DNA from 4 places in the Streptococcus sp. 5905 genome. Region 1 is predicted to be linked to each of the others. Evidence: predicted binding sites of a transcription regulator. Region 1 holds the regulator's gene; each other region holds the start of a gene.

Evidence for each region. The regulator CtsR, encoded in region 1, represses protease genes until heat stress. The targets are predictions, from matches to a motif close to TTGGTCAAAAAAGGTCAAANA.
Region 2: a site for CtsR is predicted at 3,482-3,502, ahead of HT680_RS00230 (ATP-dependent Clp protease ATP-binding subunit). Genes of this name have one in related genera too.
Region 3: a site for CtsR is predicted at 3,905-3,925, ahead of HT680_RS05005 (ATP-dependent Clp protease ATP-binding subunit). Genes of this name have one in related genera too.
Region 4: a site for CtsR is predicted at 2,422-2,442, ahead of clpP (ATP-dependent Clp protease proteolytic subunit ClpP). Genes of this name have one in related genera too.

What each region holds. Positions count from the first base shown of each region.
Region 1 is NZ_VMLC01000003.1:328,380-335,950, reverse strand. It holds gene polA (DNA polymerase I) at 1-920, shown strand, start outside; TPP riboswitch at 1,024-1,126, shown strand; gene HT680_RS07235 (thiamine-binding protein) at 1,200-1,490, shown strand; gene HT680_RS07230 (ABC transporter permease) at 1,453-2,211, shown strand; gene HT680_RS07225 (ABC transporter substrate-binding protein) at 2,249-3,256, shown strand; gene HT680_RS07220 (ABC transporter ATP-binding protein) at 3,256-3,984, shown strand; gene HT680_RS07215 (CtsR family transcriptional regulator) at 4,103-4,561, shown strand; gene HT680_RS07210 (ATP-dependent Clp protease ATP-binding subunit) at 4,563-6,995, shown strand; gene HT680_RS07205 (AAA family ATPase) at 7,142-7,571, shown strand, end outside.
Region 2 is NZ_VMLC01000001.1:46,589-54,159, reverse strand. It holds gene HT680_RS00240 (ATP-binding cassette domain-containing protein) at 1-497, opposite strand, end outside; gene HT680_RS00235 (S-ribosylhomocysteine lyase) at 783-1,265, shown strand; gene HT680_RS00230 (ATP-dependent Clp protease ATP-binding subunit) at 1,326-3,431, opposite strand; gene pflB (formate C-acetyltransferase) at 3,827-6,142, opposite strand; gene dinB (DNA polymerase IV) at 6,379-7,440, shown strand; gene HT680_RS00215 (undecaprenyl-diphosphate phosphatase) at 7,472-7,571, opposite strand, start outside.
Region 3 is NZ_VMLC01000002.1:54,768-62,338, reverse strand. It holds gene HT680_RS05035 (HAD hydrolase family protein) at 1-523, opposite strand, end outside; gene HT680_RS05030 (bifunctional methylenetetrahydrofolate dehydrogenase/methenyltetrahydrofolate cyclohydrolase) at 528-1,385, opposite strand; gene HT680_RS05025 (TfoX/Sxy family protein) at 1,535-1,855, opposite strand; gene HT680_RS05020 (amino acid ABC transporter ATP-binding protein) at 1,889-2,623, opposite strand; gene HT680_RS05015 (amino acid ABC transporter permease) at 2,623-3,306, opposite strand; gene HT680_RS05010 (DUF1797 family protein) at 3,497-3,727, shown strand; gene HT680_RS05005 (ATP-dependent Clp protease ATP-binding subunit) at 3,964-6,222, shown strand; gene HT680_RS05000 (NUDIX hydrolase) at 6,354-6,806, shown strand; gene HT680_RS04995 (DUF1827 family protein) at 6,865-7,164, shown strand; gene metK (methionine adenosyltransferase) at 7,230-7,571, opposite strand, start outside.
Region 4 is NZ_VMLC01000002.1:24,083-31,653, forward strand. It holds gene HT680_RS04875 (DegV family protein) at 1-443, opposite strand, end outside; gene HT680_RS04880 (TetR/AcrR family transcriptional regulator) at 568-1,125, shown strand; gene HT680_RS04885 (cytidine/deoxycytidylate deaminase family protein) at 1,144-1,611, shown strand; gene upp (uracil phosphoribosyltransferase) at 1,700-2,329, shown strand; gene clpP (ATP-dependent Clp protease proteolytic subunit ClpP) at 2,508-3,098, shown strand; gene HT680_RS04900 (YlbG family protein) at 3,177-3,446, shown strand; gene HT680_RS04905 (ABC transporter substrate-binding protein) at 3,534-4,694, shown strand; gene HT680_RS04910 (branched-chain amino acid ABC transporter permease) at 4,813-5,682, shown strand; gene HT680_RS04915 (branched-chain amino acid ABC transporter permease) at 5,686-6,642, shown strand; gene HT680_RS04920 (ABC transporter ATP-binding protein) at 6,642-7,406, shown strand; gene HT680_RS04925 (ABC transporter ATP-binding protein) at 7,406-7,571, shown strand, end outside.

The sequences.
Region 1 (7,571 bases):
TGAAGAAAATCCTAGACTACCGTCAGATTGCTAAGATTCAATCTACCTATGTGGTCGGTTTACAGGACTGGATTTTAGATGATGGCAAGATTCACACGCGCTATGTGCAGGATTTGACCCAGACCGGGCGTTTGTCTAGTGTGGATCCAAACCTCCAAAATATCCCTGTGCGTTTGGAACAAGGCCGCCTCATTCGTAAGGCTTTTGTGCCAGAGTGGGAGGATAGTGTACTACTCAGTTCGGACTATTCACAGATTGAGTTGCGAGTTTTGGCGCATATCTCTAAGGATGAGCACTTAATCAAAGCCTTCCAAGAGGGAGCTGATATCCATACCTCGACAGCCATGCGTGTCTTTGGAATTGAACGTCCTGAGGATGTGACTCCAAACGACCGTCGCAATGCCAAGGCTGTCAACTTTGGAGTGGTTTACGGGATTTCAGATTTTGGCTTGGCAAACAATCTTGGTATTAGTCGTAAGAAGGCCAAAGCCTACATTGATACCTATTTTGAACGTTTTCCTGGGATTAAAAACTATATGGAAGAAGTGGTACGTGAGGCACGTGATAAGGGATATGTAGAGACCCTCTTCAAGCGTCGTCGAGAGCTACCAGATATCAATTCGCGCAACTTTAACATTCGTGGTTTTGCGGAGCGGACAGCCATTAACTCCCCTATCCAGGGATCGGCGGCGGATATTCTCAAAATTGCTATGATTCAGCTAGACAAAGCTCTAGTTGAAGGTGGCTATCAGACCAAGATGCTCTTGCAAGTGCACGATGAAATCGTCCTTGAGGTTCCGAAATCAGAACTAGCAGCCGTTAAAGCTCTAGTGAAACAAACCATGGAAGAAGCCATCCAGCTCAGTGTTCCCCTCATTGCAGATGAAAATGAAGGAGCAACCTGGTACGAGGCTAAATAAGAAAGTTAAGAAAGAGTTTGGAGCAATTGGCTTCAAATTCTTTTTCATGGTTTTCTGTAAACAGTTTCCTTGACTTTTCCTTGTATTTGCGTTACTATATCTCCATATAAGATACGGGAGTCTGTGTACAGTCTGAGAGGAAGTGTTAAACTTCGACCGCACCTGATCTGGGTAATGCCAGCGTAGGGAAGGATACTTAGTCGAATTCTGCACCTTTTCCGTATATATGGTAAAGGTTTTTCTTTTTGTCAAAAGGAAACCTGAGAAGAGGAGGTTTTTATGAAAGCAAGCATTGCCTTGCAAGTCTTGCCCCTATCACAGGGGATTGATCGAATCGCTATTATCGATCAAGTGATTGCTTATCTGCAAGCTAAGTCCGTGACCATGGTGGTGACACCCTTTGAAACGGTTTTGGAAGGAGAGTTTGATGAGCTCATGCGCATTCTCAAAGAAGCGCTTGAAGTGGCCGGGCAGGAGGCAGATAATGTCTTTGCCAATGTCAAAATAAATGTAGGAGAGATTTTAAGTATTGATGAGAAACTTGAAAAGTATGATGAGACGACAGATTAGTCTTTTGGGATTTCTCGGAGTCTTGTCGGTCTGGCAGTTAGCGGGAATATTCAAACTTTTACCCAAGTTTATCCTGCCAACTCCTCTTGAGATTCTCCAGTCCTTTGTTCGTGACAGAGAGTTTCTCTGGCACCATAGCTGGGCGACCTTGAGAGTGGCTTTACTAGGTCTAGTTCTGGGTGTCCTGATTGCCTGTCTCATGGCTGTGCTCATGGATAGTCTAGCTTGGCTCAATGACCTCATCTATCCTATGATGGTGGTCGTCCAGACCATTCCGACCATTGCGATAGCCCCTATCTTGGTCTTGTGGCTGGGCTATGGGATTTTGCCCAAGATTGTCTTGATTATCCTGACGACAACCTTCCCGATCATTGTCAGTATTTTGGACGGTTTTAGACATTGTGACAAGGATATGCTGACCTTGTTTAGTCTGATGCGGGCCAAGCCTTGGCAAATCCTATGGCATTTTAAAATCCCGGTCAGCCTGCCCTACTTTTATGCAGGTCTGAGGGTCAGTGTCTCCTACGCCTTTATCACAACTGTGGTATCTGAGTGGTTGGGAGGTTTTGAAGGTCTTGGTGTCTACATGATTCAGTCTAAAAAACTGTTTCAGTATGATACCATGTTTGCCATTATTATTCTGGTGTCGCTTATCAGTCTTCTGGGTATGAAGCTGGTCGATATTAGTGAAAAATATGTGATTAAATGGAAACGTACTTAAAATAGAGCGTTTTTGAAAAAGAAAAGAGGAAATGAAAATGAAGAAAACATGGAAAGTGTTTTTAACGATTGTAACAGCTCTTGTAGCTGTTGTGCTTGTAGCTTGTGGTCAAGGAACTGCTTCTAAGAACAACAAAGAAGCAGAACTCAAGAAAATTGACTTTATCCTAGACTGGACGCCAAATACCAACCACACAGGGCTTTATGTAGCAAAGGAAAAAGGTTATTTCAAAGAAGCTGGAGTGGATGTTGATTTGAAATTGCCACCAGAAGAAAGTTCTTCTGATTTGGTGATCAATGGTAAGGCACCATTTGCTATCTATTTCCAAGACTACATGGCTAAGAAGTTGGAAAAAGGAGCAGGAATTACTGCCGTTGCCGCTATCGTTGAACACAATACATCAGGAATCATCTCACGTAAATCTGACAATGTCACCAGTCCAAAAGACTTGGTCGGGAAGAAATACGGAACTTGGAATGACCCAACGGAACTTGCTATGTTGAAAACCTTGGTAGAATCACAAGGTGGGGACTTTGAGAAGGTCGAAAAAGTACCAAACAACGACTCAAACTCGATTACACCGATTGCCAATGGTGTCTTTGACACTGCTTGGATCTACTACGGTTGGGACGGTATCCTTGCTAAATCTCAAGGCGTAGATGCTAACTTCATGTACTTGAAAAACTACGTAAAAGAGTTTGACTACTACTCACCAGTCATCATCGCTAACAACGACTACCTCAAAAACAACAAAGAAGAAGCTCGTAAAGTCATCCAAGCTATCAAAAAAGGCTACCAATACGCTATGGAACACCCAGAAGAAGCTGCAGATATCCTCATCAAAAATGCCCCTGAACTCAAGGAAAAACGTGACTTTGTCATCGAATCGCAAAAATACTTGTCAAAAGAATACGCAAGTGATAAGGGAAAATGGGGACAATTTGATGCAGAACGCTGGAATGCTTTCTACAAATGGGATAAAGAAAATGGCATCCTAAAAGAAGACTTGACTGACAAAGGCTTCACTAACGAATTTGTAAAATAATGACAGAAATTAGACTAGAACATGTAAGCTATGCCTACGATGATGAAAAGATTTTAGAGGATATCAACCTGCAGGTGACTTCAGGTGAAGTGGTCTCTATCCTAGGTCCCAGTGGTGTTGGAAAGACTACCCTCTTTAATCTAATCGCTGGAATTTTAGAGGTCCAGTCGGGAAGAATTGTCCTTGATGGCGAGGAAAATCCCAAGGGGCGCGTGAGTTATATGTTGCAAAAGGATCTGCTCTTGGAGCACAAGACGGTGCTTGGCAATATCATCCTGCCCCTCTTGATCCAAAAGGTCGATAAGGCAGAAGCTATTGCTCGAGCGGATGAAATCCTTGCGACCTTCCAGCTGACAGCTGTACGGGATAAGTATCCTCATGAACTCAGCGGAGGGATGCGTCAGCGTGTGGCCTTGCTCCGCACCTACCTCTTCGGGCACAAGCTCTTTCTCTTGGACGAGGCCTTTAGTGCCTTGGATGAGATGACCAAGATGGAACTTCACGCTTGGTATCTGGAGATTCACAAACAGTTGCAGCTGACGACATTGATTATTACCCACAGTATCGAGGAGGCCCTCAATCTCAGTGATCGCATCTATATCCTAAAAAATCGGCCTGGACAGATCGTCTCTGAAGTCAAACTAGATTGGTCTCAGACTGAGGACAAGGAAGTTCAAAAGATTGCCTACAAACGAAAAATATTAGCAGAATTAGGATTAGATAAGTAGAAAAATAGGGAGTCGGTGAAGATTATTCTTTACTTGCTCCCTTTTCCTTTAAAAAAATCAAAAATTTCGGTATAATAGTCAAAGATAGTCAAGGTTCAAAGAAGGAGTTTGATTTACTATGAGATTTAAAAATACATCAGATCATATCGAAGCCTATATCAAGGCAATTTTAGACCAGTCTGGTATCGTGGAATTGCAGCGGAGTCAGCTGGCGGATACCTTTCAGGTTGTGCCTAGTCAGATCAACTATGTCATCAAGACACGTTTTACTGAAAGCAGAGGTTACTTGGTTGAGAGCAAGCGTGGTGGTGGAGGCTACATTCGCATCGGGCGGATTGAGTTTTCAAATCATCATGAGATGCTCCGCGATTTGCTTTACTCGATTGGTGAGCGAGTTAGTCAGGAGATCTATGAGGATATTCTCCAGCTTTTGGTGGAGCAGGACTTGCTGACCAAGCAGGAGATGACCTTGCTGACTTCAGTAGCAACAGATCGTGTCCTAGGGGAAGAATCCTCAGTTGTCCGTGCCAATATGCTCCGACAACTATTACAAGAGGTAGATAGAAAAGAGAAGTAAGATGAACTATTCAAAAGCATTGAATGAATGTATCGAAAGTGCCTACATGGTTGCGGGCCATTTTGGAGCTCGATATCTAGAGTCTTGGCATTTATTGATTGCCATGTCCAATCACAGTTACAGTGTAGCAGGTGCCACTCTAAATGATTATCCTTATGAAATGGACCGTTTAGAAGAGGTCGCTTTGGAACTGACTGAAACGGACTATAGCCAAGATGAAACCTTTACGGAATTGCCCTTTTCCCATCGTTTGGAGGTTCTTTTTGCAGAAGCAGAGTATGTGGCCTCAGTGGTCCATGCAAAGGTGCTAGGGACAGAGCATGTATTATATGCAATCTTGCATGATGGCAATGCCTTGGCGACTCGCATCTTGGAGAGAGCAGGCTTTTCTTATGAAGACCAGAAAGATCAGGTCAGAATTGCTGCTCTTCGTCGCAATTTAGAGGAACGTGCAGGATGGACAAGAGAAGACCTCAAGGCTTTACGTCAACGCCATCGCACAGTAACTGACAAGCAAAATTCCATGGCCAATATGATGGGTATGCCTCAAGCTCAAAGTGGAGGCCTAGAGGACTACACGCATGACCTGACGGAGCAAGCGCGCTCTGGCAAGTTAGAGCCAGTTATCGGTCGAGACAAGGAAATTTCACGTATGATTCAGATTTTGAGTCGGAAGACCAAGAACAATCCGGTCTTGGTTGGAGATGCTGGTGTCGGAAAAACAGCTTTGGCACTTGGACTTGCCCAGCGTATTGCTAGTGGGGATGTACCTGCGGAAATGGCCAAGATGCGCGTGTTAGAGCTTGATTTGATGAATGTCGTTGCAGGGACACGTTTTCGTGGTGATTTTGAAGAGCGCATGAACAATATCATCAAGGATATCGAGGAAGATGGCAAAGTAATCCTCTTTATTGATGAACTTCACACCATCATGGGTTCTGGTAGCGGTATTGATTCGACTCTAGATGCGGCTAATATCTTGAAACCAGCCTTGGCTCGCGGAACTTTGAGAACAGTTGGGGCCACCACTCAGGAAGAATATCAAAAACACATCGAAAAAGATGCTGCCCTTTCTCGTCGTTTTGCCAAAGTGACGATTGAAGAGCCAAGTCTAGCTGACAGCATGACCATTTTGCAAGGTTTGAAGGCGACCTATGAGAAACATCACCGTGTGCAAATCACAGATGAAGCCGTTGAAACAGCTGTCAAGATGGCGCATCGTTACTTGACTAGTCGTCACTTACCAGACTCTGCTATCGACCTTTTGGATGAAGCGGCAGCAACAGTGCAAAACAAATCCAAGCATGTGAAAACAGACGAATCCGGTTTGAGTCCAGCTGACAAGGCTTTGATGGATGGCAAGTGGAAACAAGCTGCCCAGCTAATCGCAAAAGAAGAGGAAGTCCCTGTCTATAAAGACTTGGTAACAGAATCTGAAATTTTGACTACCTTGAGTCGCTTGTCAGGGATTCCAGTCCAAAAACTGACTCAGACTGATGCCAAGAAATATCTGAACTTGGAAGCTGAATTGCACAAACGTGTCATCGGCCAAGATCAAGCTGTTTCAAGCATTAGCCGTGCGATTCGCCGCAATCAGTCAGGAATTCGCAGTCACAAGCGTCCGATTGGTTCCTTTATGTTCCTAGGACCGACGGGAGTTGGTAAGACCGAATTGGCAAAGGCTCTGGCAGAAGTCCTCTTTGACGACGAATCAGCCCTTATCCGCTTTGATATGAGTGAGTATATGGAGAAATTCGCAGCTAGTCGTCTCAATGGAGCTCCTCCAGGCTATGTGGGCTACGAAGAAGGTGGGGAGTTGACGGAGAAGGTTCGCAACAAACCATACTCCGTTCTCCTCTTTGATGAGGTAGAGAAAGCTCACCCAGATATCTTTAATGTCCTCTTGCAGGTTCTGGACGACGGTGTCTTGACAGATAGTAAGGGACGCAAGGTTGACTTTTCAAATACCATTATCATCATGACGTCAAACCTTGGTGCGACAGCCCTTCGTGATGACAAGACGGTCGGCTTTGGAGCCAAAGATATTCGTTTTGACCAGGAAAATATGGAAAAACGCATCTTTGAAGAGTTGAAAAAAACTTATCGACCAGAGTTTATCAACCGTATTGATGAAAAGGTGGTCTTCCATAGCTTGGATAGCGAACACATGCAGGAAATTGTCAAGATCATGGTCAAACCATTGATTGCTAGCCTAGCAGAGAAGGGTATCGACTTGAAACTGCAAGCTTCGGCACTGAAGTTGCTAGCTAGTCACGGTTACAATCCAGAAATGGGAGCTCGCCCACTTCGCAGAACCCTGCAAACAGAGGTGGAAGACAAGCTAGCAGAACTCCTTCTCAAGGGAGAACTAGTAGCAGGCAAGACACTTAAGATTGGTGTCAAAGCAGGCCAGTTAAAATTTGATATTGCTTAAAAATGGAGAATCAGGAGAAGTCCTGATTCTTTTTTTGATGCCTTTTTATAAAAAATGATAAAAAACTATTGACAAAACAAAAATATAGTATATAATAAAAACATAGAAAATAAAAATATTAAAAACTATAAAAAGGTAAAACGTTTATGAAAAAGAAAACAGCAGTGGTATTTGGAACCTTTGCCCCTCTCCATCAAGGGCATATCGATCTGATTCAGCGAGCGAAGCGTCAGTGTGACCAGGTCTGGGTAGTCGTTTCAGGCTACGAGGGAGACCGAGGGGAGCAGGTAGGCTTAAGTCTTCAAAAACGATTTCGCTATATCCGAGAGGCTTTTCGTGATGACGAGTTGACCTCTGTCTGCAAGCTGGATGAGACCAATCTTCCCCGTTACCCTATGGGCTGGCAGGAGTGGTTGGACCAGATGTTAGCGGAGATTTCCTATGATGAAACCCAGCAAGAACTGACTTTCTTTGTGGGAGAAGAAGAATACCAGCAAGAACTAGCTAAACGTGGATTTGGCACTGTCTTGCAAGAAAGAAAGTTTGGTATCTCAGCGACTATGATTCGAGAAAATC
Region 2 (7,571 bases), on a different contig from region 1:
ATCCCACTTGGATCCAGTCCATTGGTCGGCTCATCTAATATAAGAAACTGAGGATCTCCCAGCAAAGCTGCTGCCAAACCCAACCGCTGACCTTCCCCCAGAGACAGGCTTGACAAGAGGTCCTTCCTCTTATGAGCAATCCCAGTCATCTCCAAAACCTCATCAATCCGAAACTTGGGAATAGCATTACTCGCCGCAATAATTCTCAAGTGGTCATAGACCTTTCGATTTGGCAGACCGCCAATGCCGTCAAAGGCTGCACCTACCGTTCTGAGCGGATAAGTCATTGACTGATAAGTTCGCCCATCAAAAGTCGCAGTTCCAGACGTCGCCCGATCTAACCCCAAGAGAATCCTCAAGGTCGAGCTTTTACCAGCACCATTCGGCCCCAGAAAAGCTGTAATCCGCCCGCTTCTAGCTGTAAAAGAAATATCTTTTAAAATCTGCTTACTGCCATGTTTTTTGCAGACTCCTTCTATTTTCACTACATGTTCCATACTGAACTCCTTTATCTTTATTTTCTCCAGTATATCCAGTCTAGTTCAGAATTAGTTCAGAAATCGAGCAAAAATTCTAAAAGTTGATCTCGCCTTTCAAAAATCGCTCTAGCTTCATTAGAAAGAACTCAGTTTTTCTTTTCCTTTACTCCATTCTTTCTTTATAATTCTGAGGTTTATGTATGGAGACTTTATTATCATTCTAGTACCAAAAAGTCATTTATCAAACTCCATCAAGAGCAGGCTTTATGATATAATGAAAGAAGAAAACTGAAAGGATTTACCATGTCAAAAGAAGTTATTGTTGAAAGTTTTGAACTTAACCACACCATTGTTAAAGCACCATATGTTCGCTTGATTGGAGAAGAAACAGGACCAAAGGGAGACGTCATCTCCAACTATGATATTCGCTTGGTACAACCAAATGAAGATTCTATCCCTACTGCTGGCCTTCATACTATCGAACACCTCTTGGCCAAACTCATCCGCACCCGCATTGACGGCATGATTGACTGTTCGCCATTTGGTTGCCGCACAGGCTTCCACATGATTATGTGGGGACGTCACACCAGCGCTGAGATTGCAGCTGTTATCAAGGATTCGCTCAAGGAAATCGCTGAGACTACTACTTGGGAAGATGTCCCTGGAACAACCATTGAATCTTGCGGAAACTACAAGGACCACAGCCTCTTTTCTGCTAAAGAATGGGCGAAACTCATCTTGGAACAAGGAATTTCAGATGATGCCTTTGAACGCCATGTCATCTAAACACAAAAAGGAACCAGCTTTTTAGCTAGTTCCTTCTTTTTTTATTCTCAAAATCTCGACTTAGGCTTTTTCACGAATGACCAAAACGCCATCTTCCATATCTGCTTCCAGATGTTTGGCATCTAGATGATCCAAGTGGAAGTCTGTCACCTTATCACGAATTTGTTGTTCAACCACGCGACGGAGTGGACGAACACCCATAACTTCGTCATAGCCTTCTTCTGTGATAAAGTCCTTAGCTGCTTGGCTGACTTCCAAATCAATGTCTTTCTTAGCCAAGGTTTGGTTGACTTCCGCCAACATCAAGTCCACAATCTTAGAAAGGTCTTCCTTGTTCAAGTGTGAGAATTCGATAACTGCGTTAAAGCGGTTGAGGAATTCTGGACGGAAGTATGGTTTCAAACGATCCATCAATTCTGGTTTGTCCGCATCTTCGGTCAAGTTGGCTTCATAGCCAAATCCAGCATTTGATGTTGCGATAATGACAGTGTTCTTGAAGTTCACTGTATTGCCTTGACCATCAGTCAAACGACCATCATCCAAGACTTGTAGGAGAAGAGTAATCACTTGAGGATCAGCCTTTTCAATTTCGTCCAAGAGAATGATAGAGTATGGATTGCGACGAACACGTTCTGTCAAGGTATTGCTATTGTCATCATATCCCACATAACCAGCTGTTGTACCGATCAATTTAGATACGGCTGTGCGGTCACTGTATTCAGACATATCCAAGCGGATGATCGCATCCTTGGTTCCAAACATATCGAGTGCCAATTGCTTAGCAAGTTCCGTCTTACCAACCCCAGTAGGCCCTACAAAGAGGAAGCTACCGATTGGGCGATTGCCCTCATCAAATCCTGCACGGTTACGACGGATAGCACGAGCTACTGCTTCTACTGCCTTATCTTGGCCAATCACCTTGTGTTCCAAGCGATGAGCCATATCTTTCAAACGTTCGATGTCTGAAGCCCCCATTTGTGACACTGGAATACCTGTCATTCGTTCCACAGATTCAGCCACATCGTTGATGCTTGCAGTCACTTTCATGTCTTCTGTGTGGTTTGCGACTTTTTTCTCTAATTCTGCAATACGTGTTTTGGCATTGAGAGCTGCTTCAAAATCTTCTGCCTCAACTGCTTTTTCTTGCTTGTCTTTTTCTGCCTCAATTTCCCGTTCAACAGCATGCACATCTGTTACAGGATGTTGAGCTGCCAAGTGAGCAGCCGTTACGTCCACAAGGTCAATAGCCTTATCTGGCAAGCTGCGTTGAGGAATGTATTGGATAGAATAATCCACTGCCGCTTTCAAGACTTCGTCTGGCAAGATAACATTGTGGTGTTGTTGATAGAGATCACGAATTCCTTGAAGGATTTTAAAGGTATCCTCTGCTGAAGGAGCATTGACCTTCACTTCGTTGAAACGACGAGCAAGAGCTGCATTTTTCAAGATGGTGTTACGGTATTCATCTTGAGTTGTCGCTCCAATAACAGTCAACTCACCACGAGAGAGAGCTGGCTTGAGAATGTCCGCAAGCCCCTTGGAGCCACTGTCTCCACCAGTGCTACCAGCACCGAGAATTTGGTGAATTTCATCAAAGAAGAGGATAATATTTCCTGCTTCTTTTACTTCATTGACTAGGTTTTGAACGTTTTCTTCAAAGCTACCACGGTATTGAGTACCAGCCTCAAGACCTGAGATATCAATGGAAATAATTTCCTTGTTCTTGATGGCAGCTGGGACATCTCCGTTCACAATCGCTTGTGCTAGACCTTCGACAACTGCTGTTTTACCAACACCTGCATCTCCTACAAGTACAGGATTGTTCTTGGTACGACGTGAGAGGATTTCAGATGTTTCTTGAATTTCCTTGTTTCGTCCGATAACAGGATCCAATTTGCCCTCACGAGCTTCCGCTGTCAAGTTACGACCTAGTTTAGCAAGGACACCGTCTTGTTTCATACCTGAAGTGTATTGCTGCATTTGCGCGTCAGATTCTGCATTTCCTGGCAATTGACCAGTTGCACGATAATGAGCAAATTCCTCAGGTGTCACTTCTCGTCCATTAATCAAGTAGCGACGGTTTTCAGAACTGTATCCTCGCATACCACCCATCAATTGGTTAAACAAATCATCCATGTTGTTAAAGTTATTAAAGTTGTTATTCATATTCTTTACCTCGTTTATTGTTAATTATTTGCGATCTCTGATATTGACTATCTTTGACCTTTGTTTTAAAAATTTTAGACTAGCTAACTAGCTACCCTACGTATAATTTCTGGTTTTTCTTTTTTAAATAAGCCTTCTATCATCTTCTTTTCAAAGTCTGTTAGATTTAACATAGGCCTCACCCCTTTCTAGGGTATCTATCGTACATTTTCAAGAAATAGAATCATTGAAAATGAAGTTTTCTAAGGAATTCATTTTCCTTATGTTTCTACTATATCACATTGGTCAGTAAAAGTCAATAACTTTTTGACCAAATTTGACTATTTTTTGAAAAATTTTTTAAGCACACAAAAAGCCAGTCAGACCGACTGGCTTTTCTCTATTCCAATTGAATTTTAGCTCAATGCGTCATCCATTGAAAGAACTTCGTGGAAGACACGTTGTGTCAATTCAGTTTTTTGTTCTGGAGTGAGGTATTTGGTGTTTACACAGTATCCAGAGATACGTACGATAACGTCTTCACCTGACATGATCTTTTCGTAAACATCGTTCAAGTCCATAACGTTCAAGTTAACGTGTTGTCCACCGTTTTCGAAGTAACCATCAAGGATTGTTACCAAGTTATCAACTTGTTCGTCACGAGTCTTACCAAGAGCACGTGGAGAAACTTGAGTTGTCAATGAGATACCGTCAGCTGCGTAACCAAAGTCAAGGCTAGCAAGTGAGTTCAAGTTTTGCAACCATCCACCTTTAGCTTTGTTAGATGGGTTCGCACCTGGTGAGAAGAATTCAAGTTTAGACAAGTTCACAGAACCATCTTCGTTGAGGTATACACCTTTGTGGACTGGTGAGTTACCAGTTTGTTTAGAGTAAGCAACGTTAGATGTGATTGTCAAGAGTGATACTGTAGCTTCTGCGTCTTTGTAAAGTTTGTGGCTACGTAGACGAGTTGTATAAGCTTCGATCAACCATTCTGCCAATTCGTTTGAACGTGGGTCATCTTCACCCCAACGTGGGTATTCACCGATTGTTTCGTAATCGTAGATGTAGCCATCTTCATCACGGATTGGTTTAACCGTAGCGTACTTGATAGCTGACAATGTATCAACAGTGTTAGCAAATCCACAGATACCGAATCCCATGTTGGCACGTTGTTTAGTTGGCAAGAAGGCCATTTGAACAGCTTCGTAGTTGTACTTGTCAGTCATGTAGTGGATGATGTTCAAAGCATCTACGTAAGTGTCTGTCAACCAGTCAAGAGATTTTTCAAAGTTCGCTTTAACTGATTCGAATTCAAGAACTTCGTCACGGATAGGATCGATGTCAAATACTTTGTAGTCTTTGTGAACATCGTCGTAACCACCGTTCAAACCAGTAAGAAGGGCTTTAAGAACGTTTACACGAGCACCAAAGTACTGGATGTTGTGGCGTTGATCTTCGTTTTCTGGGTCAAGTGGTGACACACAGCATGAGATACAGCTCATTTCTCCGTATCCGTCTTTAGCCATTGTTGTTACACCTTCGTATTGGATAGAAGAGTGTTTGTGGCTCATATGCATACAGTAGCGACGGAAGTTGTATGGCAATTTGTCAGTCCAAAGAACTGTCAAGTTTGGCTCTGGAGAGTTACCGATGTTGTCAAGAGTGTTCAAGAAACGGTAGTCCATCTTAGTAACACGGTGACGACCATCGTTACCCATACCAGCCATAGAAGTTGTGATGAAGGTTGGGTCACCTGAGTACAATTGGTCATAAGCTTTTGTACGAGCAAATTTAACTGTACGAAGTTTCATAACGAAATCATCAACGAATTCTTGGATTTCTGATTCAGTAAATGTACCACGAGCAAGGTCACGTTCTGCAAAGATATCCAATACGATTGGCACACGTCCTAGAGATGTTGCAGCACCGTTGATAACACGGCAGACAGCCATGAAGGCGATATTAACCCATTGGATTGCTTCTTTCGTGTTCATCGCTGGTTTGCGGACATCAACTCCGTAAAGGTCACCCAAGCGAACAACTTGTTGCAAAGCTTGGTATTGAAGGTTTACTTCTTCACGAAGACGGATTGTTTCTTCGTCAATTTCTTTAATTGCATTCCAGTCGTTGACTTTTTCTTGCATCAAGTAGTCTGCACCGTAAAGAGCAAGACGTGCGTAAACACCGATGATACGTCCACGTGAGTAGGCATCTGGAAGACCAGTTACAGTGTGAGCGTGACGAGCACGACGAATGTTTGAAGTGTAGGCACGGAAAATACCGTCGTTAACTGTTGTTACGTATTTAGTGAAGATTTCGTGAACAGCTGGATCTGGTTCGTATCCATTTTCTTTCAAAGTAGTTTCAGCCATACGGATACCACCTTTTGGCATGAAGTTCAATTTGAAGAGTTCATCGTTTTGGATACCAAAGATCAATTCGTTTTCTTTGTCGATAAATCCAGCAGGAATATCAGCAATAGATGTTGGACGAGTGTCCATTGGGAAACGAGTTTCTTCGTAGTGTGCTTTTGTTTCTTCTACGATTTTTTTGATGTGAAGTGAACGTTCTGTTGGTCCAGCAAGGAAACTTTCATCTCCATCGTAAGGTGTGTAGTTGGCTTGAACGAAGCGAGAAATACTTGCTTTTTCTTTCCAATCTACGCCTTTGAAGCCTTCCCAAGCTTTATCAAAAATATCTTGTGCTTCAACAACTGTCTTAACAACCATGTTAATGTCCTCATTTTTCTTTCTAGCAACAGTCATCTGTTACATTCATGAGACCAGTATACCATACAGTAACCGATTTCAACAAGCGAAAAAAGGCTTTTTTATCACTTTCTTTTCTAATACAGTCTGTTTATCGGCGCAATCTGTATTATATATTTGAAAGAATGAGTACTCTTTTCCATTTTTTCAGAAAAAAAGGTATAATGAATAAAAAATGACACTAGAAAGGAAGCAAAATGCTCATATTTCCATTGATTAATGATTTGTCCAGAAAAATCATCCATATCGACATGGATGCCTTTTTTGCTGCGGTGGAAATAAGAGACAATCCTAAGTTAAAAGGAAAACCTGTCATTATTGGGAGCGATCCCAGACAAACAGGCGGACGGGGAGTTGTGTCTACTTGTAGCTACGAGGCGCGAGCTTTTGGTGTTCATTCAGCCATGAGTTCTAAAGAAGCTTATGAGCGTTGTCCTCAAGCCGTCTTTATCTCGGGAAATTATGAAAAATACAAAACTGTGGGACTTGAGATTCGAGCTATTTTTAAACGTTACACCGACCTGATTGAACCTATGAGTATTGACGAAGCCTACTTGGATGTGACGGAAAATAAACTCGGTATCAAGTCAGCTGTCAAAATAGCTCGTCTCATTCAACAAGATATCTGGCAGGAACTACACCTTACCGCTTCTGCTGGCGTTTCTTACAACAAATTCCTAGCTAAAATGGCTAGCGACTATCAAAAGCCACATGGTTTGACAGTTATCCTCCCTGACCAAGCCCAAGATTTTCTCAAACAAATGGATATTGCTAAATTTCATGGAGTGGGCAAGAAAACAGTGGAAAGGCTTCATGAAATGGGTATTTATACTGGCGCAGACTTATTAGACGTTTCTGAAGTCACTTTAATCGATCGGTTTGGCAGACTCGGTTTTGATCTTTATCGAAAGGCCAGAGGCATTCATAATTCACCAGTCAAGGCCAATCGCATTCGTAAGTCCATTGGCAAGGAGAAAACCTATGGAAAGATTCTCCAAGCTGAAGAAGATATCAAAAAAGAGCTGACTCTTCTCTCCGAAAAGGTAGCCCTCAATCTCAGCAAGCAGGACAAAGCTGGAAAAATCATTATCCTAAAAATACGATATGCTGACTTCTCCACTCTGACTAGACGAAAAAGTCTCCCACAAGCAACACAGGACGCTAGTCAGATTTCTCAAACTGCCCTTCAACTTTACGAAGAACTAGCTGAAAAAGAGAAAGGCGTTCGTCTACTAGGAATTACAGTGACAGGATTTTAAAAAGCTTGAAGGCCCCCCTTCAAGCTTTTTCTTATACAAACAAACGCACAAAACTATAAAGCAACAAGACGCTACCGAGTACAATACGGTATTTACCAAAGAGTGTAAAGTCGTGCTTCTTCACATAGCTG
Region 3 (7,571 bases), on a different contig from region 1:
ACTTTTCATGTGCATGATAGGACAGATGAGCCTGCCCCAGTCTTTCTAACTGACGAAGCAGGTCATCAAGCAAATCCTCATGGTCACCCATATAAACGACTACCTTAATCGGAGTACCCAAGTCCTCGAGTTTCTGATGACGAGCGACCTTTAGGGGATCCACACTAGAGATAAATGGAATCTTCTCCACAATCTGACCACTATAGTCAAAGCAATCATCTGCAAAGAAAGGGAGATTATAGGTCTGGCAATAATCCACTAGCGCCTGATAAACTCTAGCATCGAGATTCCTTTCATAGATAGCCTGTCCCAGATGGTAGGCTACGCCTCCATTCAAACCTATAACCAAGCGCTGACTGAGTTCAGGACCTAATAAACCCAAGCAGTCCCGATAAGAGCGTGCTGAGGCAAACACAAGCTCGTGACCATAATCTTCAGCCTTTAAAAGAACCTGCTTAATCTCCTCATCTATGGTCATATAGTCAAAAGACAGTGTTCCATCAAGGTCAAATACGAATTTCATCTTCCTAGTCCTTGTTTAGTGTTCGAAGCGCTGCCTGATAGGTTTGCTCCATCAGCATAGTAATGGTCATAGGTCCAACTCCACCCGGTACAGGTGTGATGTGACTAGCAAGTGGTGCAACAGCATCATAGTCAACATCTCCACAAAGCTTGCCATTTTCATCACGGTTCATCCCTACATCAATGACAACCGCACCTGGTTTCACAAAGTCTGGAGTCACAAACTTAGCACGACCGATAGCAACGACAAGAATATCTGCCTTAGCAGCCACCTTAGCAAGATGATGGGTGCGTGAGTGGGTCAAGGTCACTGTTGCATTCTTAGCCAAAAGTAGCTGAGCCATGGGCTTCCCAACAATATTTGAGCGACCGATAACAACCGCATTTTTACCTTCCAACTCAATTCCATACTCATGAAACATTTCCATGATTCCTGCAGGTGTCGAAGGAATCATAACTGGATGACCAGACCAGAGGCGCCCCATGTTTAGCGGATGGAAACCATCCACATCTTTTTCGGGGTCAATGGCTAATAAAACTGCCTCTTCATCGATATGTTTGGGTAAAGGTAACTGGACCAATATCCCATGCCAAGCTGAATCTTGATTGTATTTAGCAATCAAGTCCAACAATTCCGCTTGGGTAATGGTCTCTGGAACTCGCACAACTTCACTACGGAAGCCAGCAGCGAGAGCTGACCGTTCCTTGTTGCGAACGTAGACTTGGCTGGCTGGATTGTCCCCCACCAAAATCACCACCAATCCTGGAACTAGACCTGTTTCTTCTTTTAGTTTAGCCGTCTTTTCAGCCAACTGTCCTTGTAACTTAGCTGCAAGAGCCTTCCCATCAATAATCTGTGCCATATTTCTTCTCTTTTCTATCAAATATCTTCTATTATATCAAAAAATGACTTGGCATTCTAACACTTCTTGACTAATAGACCTTATAGTTTGAAACTATAAGAAAAAGCTCTTATCGAGCTTTTAGTGCCTATTTATCTTAGGCAAGTCTATCATGCTTTCTTTTTGACCTTGGGAGCAGGTAAAACTTCGTACATATCCTTGATTAGTCTCGCTAGAAATAACTTGTCTTCAAGATCTTCTATTAAAATCATCTCCTTAGCTCCTTCATAAGGAGGTTCAAGCCTAGTCTGTCCCAGTTGATCCAAAACCACCTTCACAGGCTTCAGTAACAAACGATTATCATAGATTTCCCCAATAATCTTCCCACGATAATAAAGGATATACTCTCCCATCATTGGACGATAACTTATCTCCCCTAGTTCCGATAGCTGTTCAAGAATAAAATCTAAATATTCTTTACTGGAAGCCATGATGCCTACTCCATTTCTTCTAAAAATGAGGTCTTACAAAACCTTACTCAAAAATTCCTTGGTCCGTTGTTCTTGGGTCTGGTCAAAAATTTCCTCTGGCCTTCCATCTTCGACAACAACTCCATCCGCCATAAAGATAACACGGTCTGCTACCTCACGCGCAAAGCCCATTTCATGAGTCACAATCACCATGGTCATCCCCGACTTAGCAAGGTCTTGCATAACAACTAGAACTTCCCCAACCATCTCAGGGTCTAGGGCTGAAGTCGGTTCATCAAAGAGCAAAACATCTGGTTCCATAGCCAAACCACGTGCAATGGCAATCCGTTGTTGCTGCCCACCTGACAAACTCTGTGGATAGGCCTTTGCCTTATCTGGTAGACCAACTTTTTCTAGCAGTTCTTGGGCTCTTTTCTCCGCTACTTCCTTGCTTTCTCCTTTGGTTTTTATTGGTGACAAGGTGATATTTTCCATCACCGTCATATTGGGAAAGAGGTTGAATTGTTGGAATACCATGCCCATCTTTTCACGCATAGCAAAAAGGTCATTTTTCTTATCTGTGATATCAACTCCTTCAAAGATAACCTTGCCTTTACTTGCTTCTTCAAGGAGATTCATCGAACGAAGGAGAGTTGATTTCCCGCTCCCTGACGGACCGATAATGACCACAACTTCTCCTCTTTTGATCTCAAGGTCAATCCCTTTCAAGACTTCATTCTTCCCAAAAGACTTATGCAAGCCTTCGATTTTTATCAAGGTTTCTGTCATTATTTTTTGTCTCCTTGTCCAATGTAATTTTCAAATGCCTTCAAAGCCACTGTCAAAACAGAAGTCATAATCAAGTAATAAAAGGCTGCAAATAAGAGAGGCGTTAGAGGTAGATAGGTCGTTGTTGCTACCGTTGTAGCTCCATTCCAAAGTTCCATGACTCCGATTGTTGACAAAAGCGAACTATCCTTGATAATGGTGATAAATTCATTTCCCAATGCTGGTAAAATATTCTTGATTGCCTGTGGCAAAATAACATAACGCATAGCATTTTTAGGACGAATACCCAAGGAATAAGCTGCCTCCAACTGCCCTTTAGGAACTGCATTAATTCCTGCACGAACGGTTTCAGACACATAGGCACCACTATTCATCGAAATAATCAGAATACCTGGAATTAAACGAGAAAGGTCCACACCTAAAATCCCTACTTGAATAGTGGGCGCATCGATATGCATGAGGGCAAAAGCAATCATAATTTGCACCATCATCGGTGTTCCTCGGAAAATCCATACATAAACATTTGCAAACCAGACAAGAGGTTTAAAACGTGAACGTTGGGCAAAGGCCAATAAGACACCTAGAATGGTACCGAAAAAGACCACCAGAATTGAAATCACTACCGTGATAAGAGCACCATAATTAAAATAAGGTAAATACTTTGGTAAAAAGGAAAAATTCATATTCAATCAACTTTCTATGCATTAGGTTGTATGATTATAACATGAATTGAATTAAAATGCAATCCTTTTCTCTAATTTTAACAATTAACTTGATAGAATAGAGAAATAGAGAGAAATCATAGTTTTTTTCTAGTCAACTACCTCTTGTTTATGGTAAAATAGTAACGATAAGAAATGGAGGAGAATCATAATGGAATCACATTTGGTTAGAATCATCAACCGCCTAGAAGCTATGACAAAAGATGGCGGAAATCTAAAACGTAATTTTGAACGTGAAGGAGTTGTTGTTGCTGAAGTTGCATACAGCTATGACGAAGAAAATGGATCACTCTTCACCCTTCGCGACGTAGAGGCTCGTGAAACCTATACCTTTGATAGCATTGACTTGATTGCAATGGAGATCTACGAACTCCTTTACTAATATAAAAACAACGGGTAGTAAGGCCCGATGAATGAGAATCCTTTTTGTCACCACAAATGGGATTTTTTCTTACCTTTAATGTCGCTTGATTCTCCATGAATCCCTCTTTTAAAAACGACCACTTCTCAATCTTTTTACTTGCTTTACACCTTAATCATGCTATAATGAGAGTATAAAACTTTGACTATTTTTGACCATTTATCAGGTCAAGGATAAGAATGAAATGAGGTAGATGTATGCTCTGTCAAAACTGTAAAATAAACGACTCAACAATTCATCTTTATACCAATATCAATGGACAGCAAAAGCAAATTGATCTCTGTCAAAATTGCTATAAAATTATCAAAACGGACCCAAACAATACCCTCTTTAAAGGAATGACTGACCTAAACAATCGTGACTTTGATCCTTTCGGAGACTTTTTCAATGATTTGAACAATTTCAGACCTTCTTCTAATAACATCCCTCCGACTCAATCAGGTGATGGTCACGGTGGAAATGGGGGCTACGGACCTCAAAATCGTGGTCCACTTCAAACACCCTCTAGCCAAGAAAGAGGGCTCCTAGAGGAATATGGTATCAACATTACTGAGATTGCCCGTCGTGGGGATATTGACCCTGTTATCGGTCGAGACGAAGAGATTATTCGCGTTATCGAAATCCTCAACCGTCGAACCAAGAACAACCCTGTCCTTATCGGAGAACCAGGTGTTGGTAAAACAGCCGTTGTCGAAGGTTTAGCTCAGAAGATTGTCGATGGCGATGTTCCCCATAAACTCCAAGGCAAGCAAGTTATCCGTTTGGATGTGGTCAGTCTAGTTCAAGGAACAGGTATCCGAGGCCAATTTGAAGAACGTATGCAAAAGCTCATGGAAGAAATCCGCAAACGCGAGGACATCATCCTCTTTATCGATGAAATCCATGAAATTGTTGGTGCAGGATCTGCTGGCGATGGAAATATGGATGCAGGCAATATCCTCAAACCTGCCCTTGCCCGTGGTGAATTGCAATTGGTTGGCGCTACTACTCTCAATGAATACCGTATCATTGAAAAAGATGCTGCTCTAGAGCGCCGTATGCAGCCTGTCAAGGTAGATGAACCAACTGTCGAAGAAACCATTACCATCCTCAAAGGGATTCAAAAGAAATACGAAGACTACCATCACGTCAAGTACACAGACGCTGCTATTGAAGCTGCTGCAAATCTTTCCAACCGCTACATCCAAGACCGTTTCTTACCTGACAAGGCTATTGACCTTTTAGACGAAGCCGGTTCAAAGATGAATTTGACGCTGAACTTTGTTGATCCTAAAGTGATTGATCAACGTTTAATTGAAGCTGAGAATCTCAAGGCTCAGGCTACACGAGAGGAAGACTTTGAAAAAGCTGCCTACTTCCGTGACCAGATTGCCAAGTACAAGGAAATGCAAAAGAACAAGGTGACCGATCAGGATACTCCAATCATCAGCGAGAAAACCATTGAACATATCATTGAGCAGAAAACCAATATCCCTGTTGGTGAGCTCAAAGAAAAGGAACAATCTCAGCTTATCCATCTAGCAGACGACCTCAAAGCTCATGTCATTGGTCAAGATGAAGCTGTCGATAAGATTGCCAAAGCCATCCGTCGTAATCGTGTTGGACTTGGTACTCCCAACCGCCCAATCGGAAGTTTCCTCTTTGTCGGACCAACTGGTGTCGGTAAGACAGAACTTTCCAAACAACTAGCCATTGAACTTTTTGGTTCTGCTGAGAGCATGATTCGCTTTGATATGAGTGAATACATGGAAAAACACAGCGTGGCTAAGTTAGTCGGAGCCCCTCCAGGCTATGTCGGCTACGATGAAGCTGGTCAGTTAACGGAAAAAGTTCGTCGCAATCCCTACTCTCTCATCCTTCTCGATGAAGTTGAAAAAGCCCACCCAGATGTGATGCACATGTTCCTCCAAGTCTTGGACGATGGTCGTTTGACTGATGGGCAAGGACGAACAGTTAGCTTTAAGGATGCCATCATTATCATGACCTCAAATGCGGGTACTGGTAAGGCCGAAGCCAGCGTTGGTTTTGGAGCTGCTCGTGAAGGTCGAACGAACTCTGTTCTCGGTGAACTCGGCAACTTCTTTAGTCCTGAGTTTATGAACCGTTTTGACGGCATCATCGAATTTAAACCTCTCAGCAAGGACAACCTTCTCCAAATCGTCGAACTCATGCTAGCGGATGTCAACAAACGCCTCTCTAGCAACAACATCCATCTCGATGTGACAGACAAGGTCAAGGAAAAGTTAGTTGATTTGGGATACGATCCAAAAATGGGAGCACGCCCACTCCGTCGTACCATTCAAGACCATATCGAGGACGCCATCACTGACTACTACCTTGAAAATCCAAGCGAGAAAGCCCTCAAAGCAGTCATGACAAGCAATGGTAAGATTCAAATCAAATCTGCCAAAAAAACTGAAAAAACAGAAGAGATTGCTTCTGAAAAAGAAGAATAAAACGATCTAACAGGTGCAGGAAGTCCATCAATTTCTGCACCTTTTTTTACTAAAATAACTGTTTATTCTTGACAGCTCGCCCCTCGTCCATTATGATAATAATAAAGATACTAGAGAATGAGGAAAATGCGATGGCAAACCCAACTTTTGGTGAAAAAAGAGAGAATGTGACCTACCTGCCCCGCTACGGCGTTTACGTAGTTATTCCTGATCCAGAAAAAAAACAAATTGTCTTAGTTCAAGCTCCCAATGGGGCTTGGTTCTTGCCAGGTGGAGAGATTGAAGCGGGTGAAGACCATCAAGAAGCACTGAAGAGAGAACTAATCGAAGAACTTGGCTTTACAGCTGAAATCGGAACCTATTACGGACAAGCTGATGAGTATTTTTACTCTCGCCACCGTGACACCTACTACTACAACCCAGCCTACCTCTACGAAGCCACTTCTTTCCAAGAAGTACAAAAACCATTGGAAGATTTTAATCATATTGCTTGGTTTCCTATTGATGAAGCAATTGAAAAACTCAAACGTGGTAGCCATAAATGGGGAATTAAATCCTGGAAAATACAGCATGGAATTGACTAAAATACACGATTTTATCCAAAAAGTGCTATAATAGAGTTAGAAAATCGGAGGAACTATTATGAAGCTTATCAACACGACTAATTCACACTCGCAACTTGTTAAAAGCCAATTAGAAAGTACTGACGCAACTCTTGTTGAGGTCTATTCTGCTGGAAACACAGATGTGATTTTCACACAAGCTCCGCTTCACTATGAAATCCTCATTTCCAACAAACACCGCGCTATTCGTGAACCAGAAATCGAAACCATTCAAGATTTCTTCATGAAACGCAAGATTGATAAACAAAAAATTGATGAAGCTAATATCAAGACACTTTATTCAGATAAACTGATTGAAATTTCTATTCCTACAAAATAAGAAAGCCAGCCTAGAGCTGGTTTTCTTTTGCAAAAAGCTTGGTAATATTACCAAGCTTTTTCATTTTATTTCACAGCTTCTTTCAAAGCATCTACCTTATCCAAACGTTCCCACGGAAGGTCAATATCTGTACGTCCCATGTGTCCATAAGCCGCTGTTTGACGGTAAATTGGACGTTTGAGGTCCAGCATTTGGATAATTCCTGCTGGGCGAAGGTCAAAGATTTGACGGGCTGCTTTTTCAAGTTTGCTTTCAGCTACTGTTCCTGTACCGAAGGTATCGATACGGACAGAAACAGGCTGCGCAACACCAATAGCATAGGCCAATTGAACTTCTGCTTTCTTGGCAAGACCCGCTGCAACGATATTTTTAGCAATATAACGTGCCGCATATGAGGCTGAGCGGTC
Region 4 (7,571 bases), on a different contig from region 1:
GCTTCAACAACTTCCTCATGAGAAAGTCCTTGGTCAATCAAGTCATTGATTTTTTCGACAATCAAGTCAACCTCCCCACCTGCAGATAAACTATCAATCACATGAATCTGAGTGTCAGGGTGTTCTTCGAGGTAGATGTTTTTAGCGAGCTGTGCACTGTTATGGCTACCAGAAAGAGTACCAGTGATGGTAACGACAAAGATATGCTTAGCACCTTCAAATGCACGCAAGTAATCATCAGGGCTAGGGCAAGCTGATTTTGAAGCCTCAGAAGTCGCATACATGGTTTTCATCATGTAGTCAATGTCGAGATTGGCATCATCAATAAAGACCTGATCAGCCACTTGAATAGTTAAAGGAACACTGACAAATTCAGTATCGATAGCGGGAGTTACCAATTGACGATAATCACAACCAGAGTCAGCTACAATCTTCCAAGTCATAGAAATTCTCCATCTTTGTCACTTATACATTGACAAAGGTTCTGTCTTTTTTTACAATTATATCATGAAAGCCCTTGAAACAAAAGTACCACCTCTCTGTTGTCACAAGTAGAAAGAAATTGTTATGTCTGAACGTAAAATATCTGAAAAATCTCTTGAAAATCTCAGAAAATCCAATCAAGAATCCAATTTTTTAACCAGAGAAGCAATTGAGACGGCTCTTTTGCAACTTCTGGAGAAAAAAGACTTGGCTAAGATTAGTATCTCAGAGTTGGTCAAGCGGGCGGGTGTCTCACGCGCTGCCTTTTATCGCAATTATGATTCTAAAGAAGCAATTTTAGAAAGTGTTTTTAAACGCAGTGTTCATAATATAATGGAACAGTTGAGCCACTACGATGTCAAAACCGACCTTTATCTAGTCTGGGTTCACCTTTTCCGCGCAGCAAAAAAAGAAGCCAAGGTTATCCAACTCGCTCTGGACTACCACTTGGAAAAGATTTTTGTCCAAGCTATGCAGGAATTTCTGGAAAAATACCACGGAAAATCAAAAGGTGTTAGCAGCTACCTTCATTCCTTTTGGAGTTCTGCCATCGTATCGGTTCTGCTCAAATGGATCAAGGATGGCATGAAGGTTCCAGCTGAAAAGATTGCAGATTTACGCTTGCCATTTTTCAAAAAATAGGGGATAAGGAGAAGAATTATGACAGAAAAAAGACTGGCTTGGGATGAGTACTTTGCAGCCCAGGCTTTACTGATTGCCAATCGTTCAACCTGTAAACGTGCCAAAGTAGGAGCTGTCCTCGTTAAGGATAATAAGGTCATTTCAACAGGTTACAATGGTTCTGTATCAGGAACGGAGCACTGTATCGACCACGAATGTCTGGTCATTGAAGGTCACTGTGTCCGAACCCTTCACGCCGAGGTCAATGCCATCTTGCAAGGAGCTGAACGAGGGGTTCCAAGAGGATTTACAGCCTATGTGACCCATTTTCCTTGTCTGAACTGTACCAAACAACTGCTACAAGTTGGTTGCAAGCGCGTGGTTTATATCAACCAGTACCGAATGGATGACTATGCCCAGTATCTTTATCAAGAAAAAGGCACCGAGTTGACCCATTTACCATTAGAGACTGTTCAGACGGCTCTTCAAGAGGCAGATTTGATTTAGAAATTAATAAAAATAAATGGTTTAGAAAGCTTTTTAAACCGTTTTTTGATATAATAAGAAGAATAAATTGAAAGAAGGAATTCAGAAAATGGGAAAACTTGAAGTCATTAATCATCCACTGATTCAGCATAAATTGTCAATCTTGCGTCGTACAGACACTTCTACAAAAGCTTTTCGTGAGCTAGTAGATGAGATTGCAATGTTGATGGGATATGAAGTACTTCGTGATCTTCCACTTGAAGACGTGGAAATCGAAACACCTATCACAAAGACCGTTCAAAAACAATTGGCTGGTAAAAAATTGGCGATTGTCCCAATCTTGCGTGCAGGTATCGGGATGGTAGATGGACTCTTGAGCTTGGTTCCAGCAGCAAAAGTTGGTCATATTGGTATGTACCGTGATGAAGAAACCCTTCAACCAGTTGAATACTTGGTGAAATTGCCTGAGGATATTGACCAACGTCAAATCTTTGTCGTCGATCCAATGCTTGCAACAGGTGGATCAGCTATCTTGGCTGTTGACTCGCTTAAAAAACGTGGGGCATCAAACATCAAGTTTGTCTGCCTAGTAGCTGCTCCAGAAGGAGTGAAAGCTCTTCAAGCAGCTCACCCAGATGTCGAAATCTTTACAGCAGCTCTGGACGAACACTTGAATGAACATGGCTATATTGTTCCAGGTCTCGGAGATGCTGGAGACCGCTTGTTCGGTACGAAATAAGACTCAGATAGAGTCTTAAAGATGAAATTGGAGGATGTTTCTAATTTCGCGAGGAGGTTGAATTTTTGATTCTGTCGATAGTATAGAGCAAAAATTTGACCTTTTTTGACCAAAAAGATATAATAGTTCTGTATTGAGTCGCATGACTAAGAAAATTCAACATTAAAAGGAGAAATGAATGATTCCTGTAGTTATTGAACAAACAAGCCGTGGAGAACGTTCCTATGACATTTACTCTCGTCTTCTGAAAGACCGCATCATCATGCTAACTGGGCCAGTCGAAGACAACATGGCCAACTCCGTTATCGCCCAATTACTTTTCTTGGATGCCCAAGATAGTACAAAGGATATTTACCTTTATGTCAATACACCTGGAGGTTCTGTGTCAGCTGGTTTGGCAATCGTTGATACCATGAACTTTATCAAGGCAGATGTCCAAACCATCGTGATGGGAATGGCTGCATCTATGGGGACTGTTATTGCATCAAGTGGAGCAAAAGGCAAACGCTTCATGCTTCCAAATGCAGAGTACATGATTCACCAACCAATGGGTGGTACAGGTGGTGGTACCCAACAAACAGATATGGCAATCGCTGCAGAACACTTGCTCAAAACTCGTAAGACTTTGGAGCAAATCCTTGCGACTAACTCAGGTAAATCAGTTGAGCAAATTCATGCAGATGCTGAACGTGATTACTGGATGAGTGCCCAAGAAACGCTCGAATATGGCTTCATTGATGAAATCATGGCCAACAATTCTTTGAGCTAAGCAACCTAGAAAGCAAACTCGACGGAGTTTGCTTTTTTTGGTATAATAGGGGAAGATTTCTTAGAAAGAGGATCCCTCATGCTTGAAAAAACAAATCGATCAGGATTAATCATCTATCTTTACTATAATCGTGATGCAAAAAAACTTCAGGAATACGGTGATATCTGTTACCATTCCAAAAAACATCGTTACTTGCAGCTCTATGTTCCAACTGAGGAGCTAGATGACTTAGTTGAGAGATTAGGTAAGGAAAGATTTATCAAAAAAATAAGACGTTGCCACATTCAAGAGTTAGAAACTCCCTTTGTTGGCAATCTCTATCGCACTGAGGAAAACGTTATCATTTAAAAAATGAGATAAATGTGTTGACAATTTTCTGATAATTCGGTATATTCTTAACATACTATTTTTGAAACAACTATAAGGAGATTAAAAATGAAGAAAAAATTTGCCCTATCTTTTGTGGCTCTTGCTAGCGTAGCTCTTCTCGCTGCTTGTGGAGAGGTCAAGTCAGGAGCGTCAAATACAACTGGTAACCCAGTAGACGAAAAGACTATCAAAATCGGTTTTAACTTTGAAGAAACAGGTGCTGTAGCTGCCTATGGTACTTCTGAACAAAAAGGTGCTCAACTTGCTGTTGATGAAATCAATGCTGCAGGTGGTATCGATGGAAAACAAATAGAAGTTGTGGATAAAGATAACAAATCTGAAACTGCTGAGGCTGCCTCTGTTACAACTAACCTAGTTACCCAATCAAAAGTTACAGCTATCGTAGGACCTGCGACATCTGGTGCAACTGCTGCAGCTGTAGCCAACGCTACTCAAGCAGGAGTGCCATTGATCTCACCAAGTGCGACTCAAGATGGATTGACCAAAGGTCAAGAATATCTATTTATCGGAACTTTCCAAGATAGCTTCCAAGGGAAGATTATTTCAAACTATGTGACAAATAAATTGAATGCTAAGAAGGTTGTTCTTTATACGGACAATGCAAGTGACTATGCTAAAGGTATTGCCAAATCTTTCCGCGAAGCCTACAAGGGTGAGATTGTAGCAGATGAAACTTTTGTGGCAGGTGATACAGACTTCCAAGCAGCCCTTACTAAAATGAAAGGGAAAGAGTTTGACGCTATCGTTGTTCCAGGTTACTACACAGAAGCAGGTAAAATCGTAAACCAAGCGCGTGGTATGGGAATTGATAAACCTATCGTTGGTGGTGACGGCTTTAACGGTGAAGAATTTGTTCAACAAGCAACTGCTGAAAGAGCATCAAACATTTACTTCATCTCAGGATTCTCAACTACAGTTGATGTTTCTGCAAAAGCTAAAGCTTTCCTTGAAGCCTACCGTGCTAAATACAATGAAGAACCTTCAACATTCTCAGCTTTGGCCTATGACTCAGTTTACCTAGTAGCTAATGCTGCAAAAGGTGCTAAAAACTCAGGTGAAATCAAGGACAACCTTGCTAAAACCAAAGACTTTGATGGTGTGACTGGTCAAACGAGCTTTGATGCAGATCACAACACAGTGAAAACTGCTTACATGATGACCATGAACAATGGTAAAGTGGAAGCAGCAGAAGTTGTAAAACCATAACATTAGAATAGTAGCTGAAATAGGGAATGAGCCTTTGACTCACTCCCTGTTTCGGTGTTTATGAACTTGTGAAAATTGAGAAATTTTCTAAAAATAACGATAGAAAAGAGTGAATGCTATGCTCCAACAACTTGTGAATGGTTTAATTCTGGGTAGTGTTTATGCACTTTTGGCCCTGGGTTATACCATGGTTTATGGAATTATCAAACTCATCAACTTCGCCCACGGTGATATTTATATGATGGGTGCCTTTATTGGTTACTTTTTGATTAATTCTTTCCAAATGAATTTCTTTTTAGCTTTGATTATTTCAATGGTAGGAACCGCACTGCTTGGTGTTGTGATTGAATTTCTTGCCTACCGTCCTTTGCGACACTCTACACGTATTGCTGTATTGATTACTGCCATCGGAGTGTCTTTCCTACTGGAATACGGGATGGTTTACTTGGTCGGTGCCAATACTCGCGCCTTTCCTCAAGCCATTCAAACAGTTCGCTATGATTTGGGGCCAATCAGCTTGACAAACGTCCAGTTAATGATTTTAGCAGTTTCCTTACTCCTGATGATTTTATTGCAAGTGATTGTTCAAAAAACAAAAATGGGGAAAGCCATGCGTGCGGTATCAGTTGATAGTGACGCTGCTCAATTGATGGGAATTAATGTAAATCGTACAATCAGCTTTACCTTTGCTTTGGGTTCAGCTCTTGCTGGTGCAGCAGGTGTCCTCATTGCCCTTTACTACAACTCTCTTGAACCGTTGATGGGTGTGACTCCAGGTCTAAAATCATTCGTTGCGGCCGTTCTTGGTGGTATCGGGATTATTCCTGGTGCAGCTCTAGGGGGATTTGTTATTGGTTTGTTGGAAACATTTGCAACTGCCTTTGGTATGTCTGATTTCCGTGATGCTATCGTATATGGAATCTTACTTTTGATTCTGATTGTTCGTCCTGCAGGTATCCTCGGCAAGAATGTGAAAGAGAAGGTGTAAACAATGAAGACAAATCTTAAAGTAAATATTCTCTGGTTATTCCTTCTGTTAGCGGGTTATGGATTGATTAGCGTATTGGTTTCTGCTGGTGTTCTCAATCTATTCCATGTCCAAATTTTAGAACAAATTGGGATTAATATCATCCTTGCAGTAGGTTTGAACCTAATTGTTGGTTTTTCAGGACAATTCTCACTCGGTCATGCAGGTTTTATGGCGATTGGGGCTTATGCAGCAGCGATTATTGGCTCAAAATCACCAACCTATGGTGCCTTCTTTGGAGCAATGGTCTTGGGTGCCTTGATTTCTGGTGCAGTCGCTTTGCTCGTTGGGATTCCGACACTCCGTTTGAAGGGTGACTACCTGGCTGTTGCGACACTAGGTGTTTCAGAAATCATTCGTATCTTTATCATTAACGGTGGAAGTTTGACCAACGGTGCTGCTGGTATCTTGGGTATTCCAAACTTTACCAACTGGCAGATGGTTTATCTTTTTGTAATTATCACAACTATTGCAACCCTCAACTTCTTACGTAGTCCAATTGGACGCTCTACTCTATCTGTTCGTGAGGATGAGATTGCTGCAGAGTCCGTTGGGGTAAACACTACAAAGATCAAGATTATCGCTTTTGTCTTTGGTGCTATTACAGCAAGTATTGCTGGTTCACTTCAGGCTGGTTTTATCGGATCTGTTGTCCCAAAAGATTACACCTTTATTAATTCCATCAACGTATTGATTATCGTTGTATTTGGTGGACTTGGGTCTATTACTGGTACCATCGTTTCAGCGATTGTTTTAGGAATTTTAAATATGCTCCTTCAAGATGTAGCTAGCGTACGTATGATCATCTACGCTTTGGCTCTTGTATTGGTGATGATTTTCAGACCAGGTGGACTTCTTGGGACATGGGAATTGAGTCTATCACGTTTCTTTAAAAAATCTAAGAAGGAGGGACAAAACTAATGGCATTACTTGAAGTTAAACAGTTAACCAAACATTTTGGCGGTCTAACAGCTGTTGGAGATGTCACTCTTGAATTGAACGAGGGAGAGTTGGTTGGTCTGATTGGACCAAACGGGGCAGGTAAAACAACCCTTTTCAATCTCCTGACTGGCGTTTATGAACCAAGCGAAGGTACGGTGACACTAGATGGTCACCTCCTAAATGGGAAAACTCCCTATAAGATTGCTTCACTTGGTCTCAGTCGTACTTTCCAAAATATTCGTTTGTTCAAGGACTTGACAGTTTTGGAAAATGTTTTGATTGCATTTAGCAATCATCATAAACAGCATGTCCTTGCGAGCTTTCTACGTCTGCCAGCTTTTTATAAGAATGAGGAAGAATTAAAAAGCAAAGCTTTGGACTTGCTGAAGATCTTTGATTTGGATAGTGACGCAGATACTCTTGCTAAGAATCTTGCCTATGGTCAACAACGTCGATTAGAAATCGTTCGTGCTCTGGCAACTGAACCTAAAATCCTCTTTTTGGATGAGCCTGCAGCTGGGATGAATCCACAAGAAACAGCTGAATTGACAGAATTGATCCGTCGTATCAAAGATGAATTTAAAATTACCATCATGCTTATCGAACATGACATGAATTTGGTTATGGAAGTCACTGAGCGTATCTATGTTCTTGAATATGGTCGTTTGATCGCTCATGGGACTCCAGATGAGATCAAGAACAACAAACGCGTTATCGAAGCTTATCTAGGAGGTGAAGCCTAATGTCTATGTTAAAAGTTGAAAACCTCTCTGTGCATTACGGTATGATCCAAGCAGTTCGTGATGTAAGTTTCGAGGTTAATGAAGGTGAAGTTGTTTCCTTGATTGGTGCCAATGGTGCTGGTAAAACAACCATTCTTCGTACCCTTTCAGGTTTGGTTCGTCCAA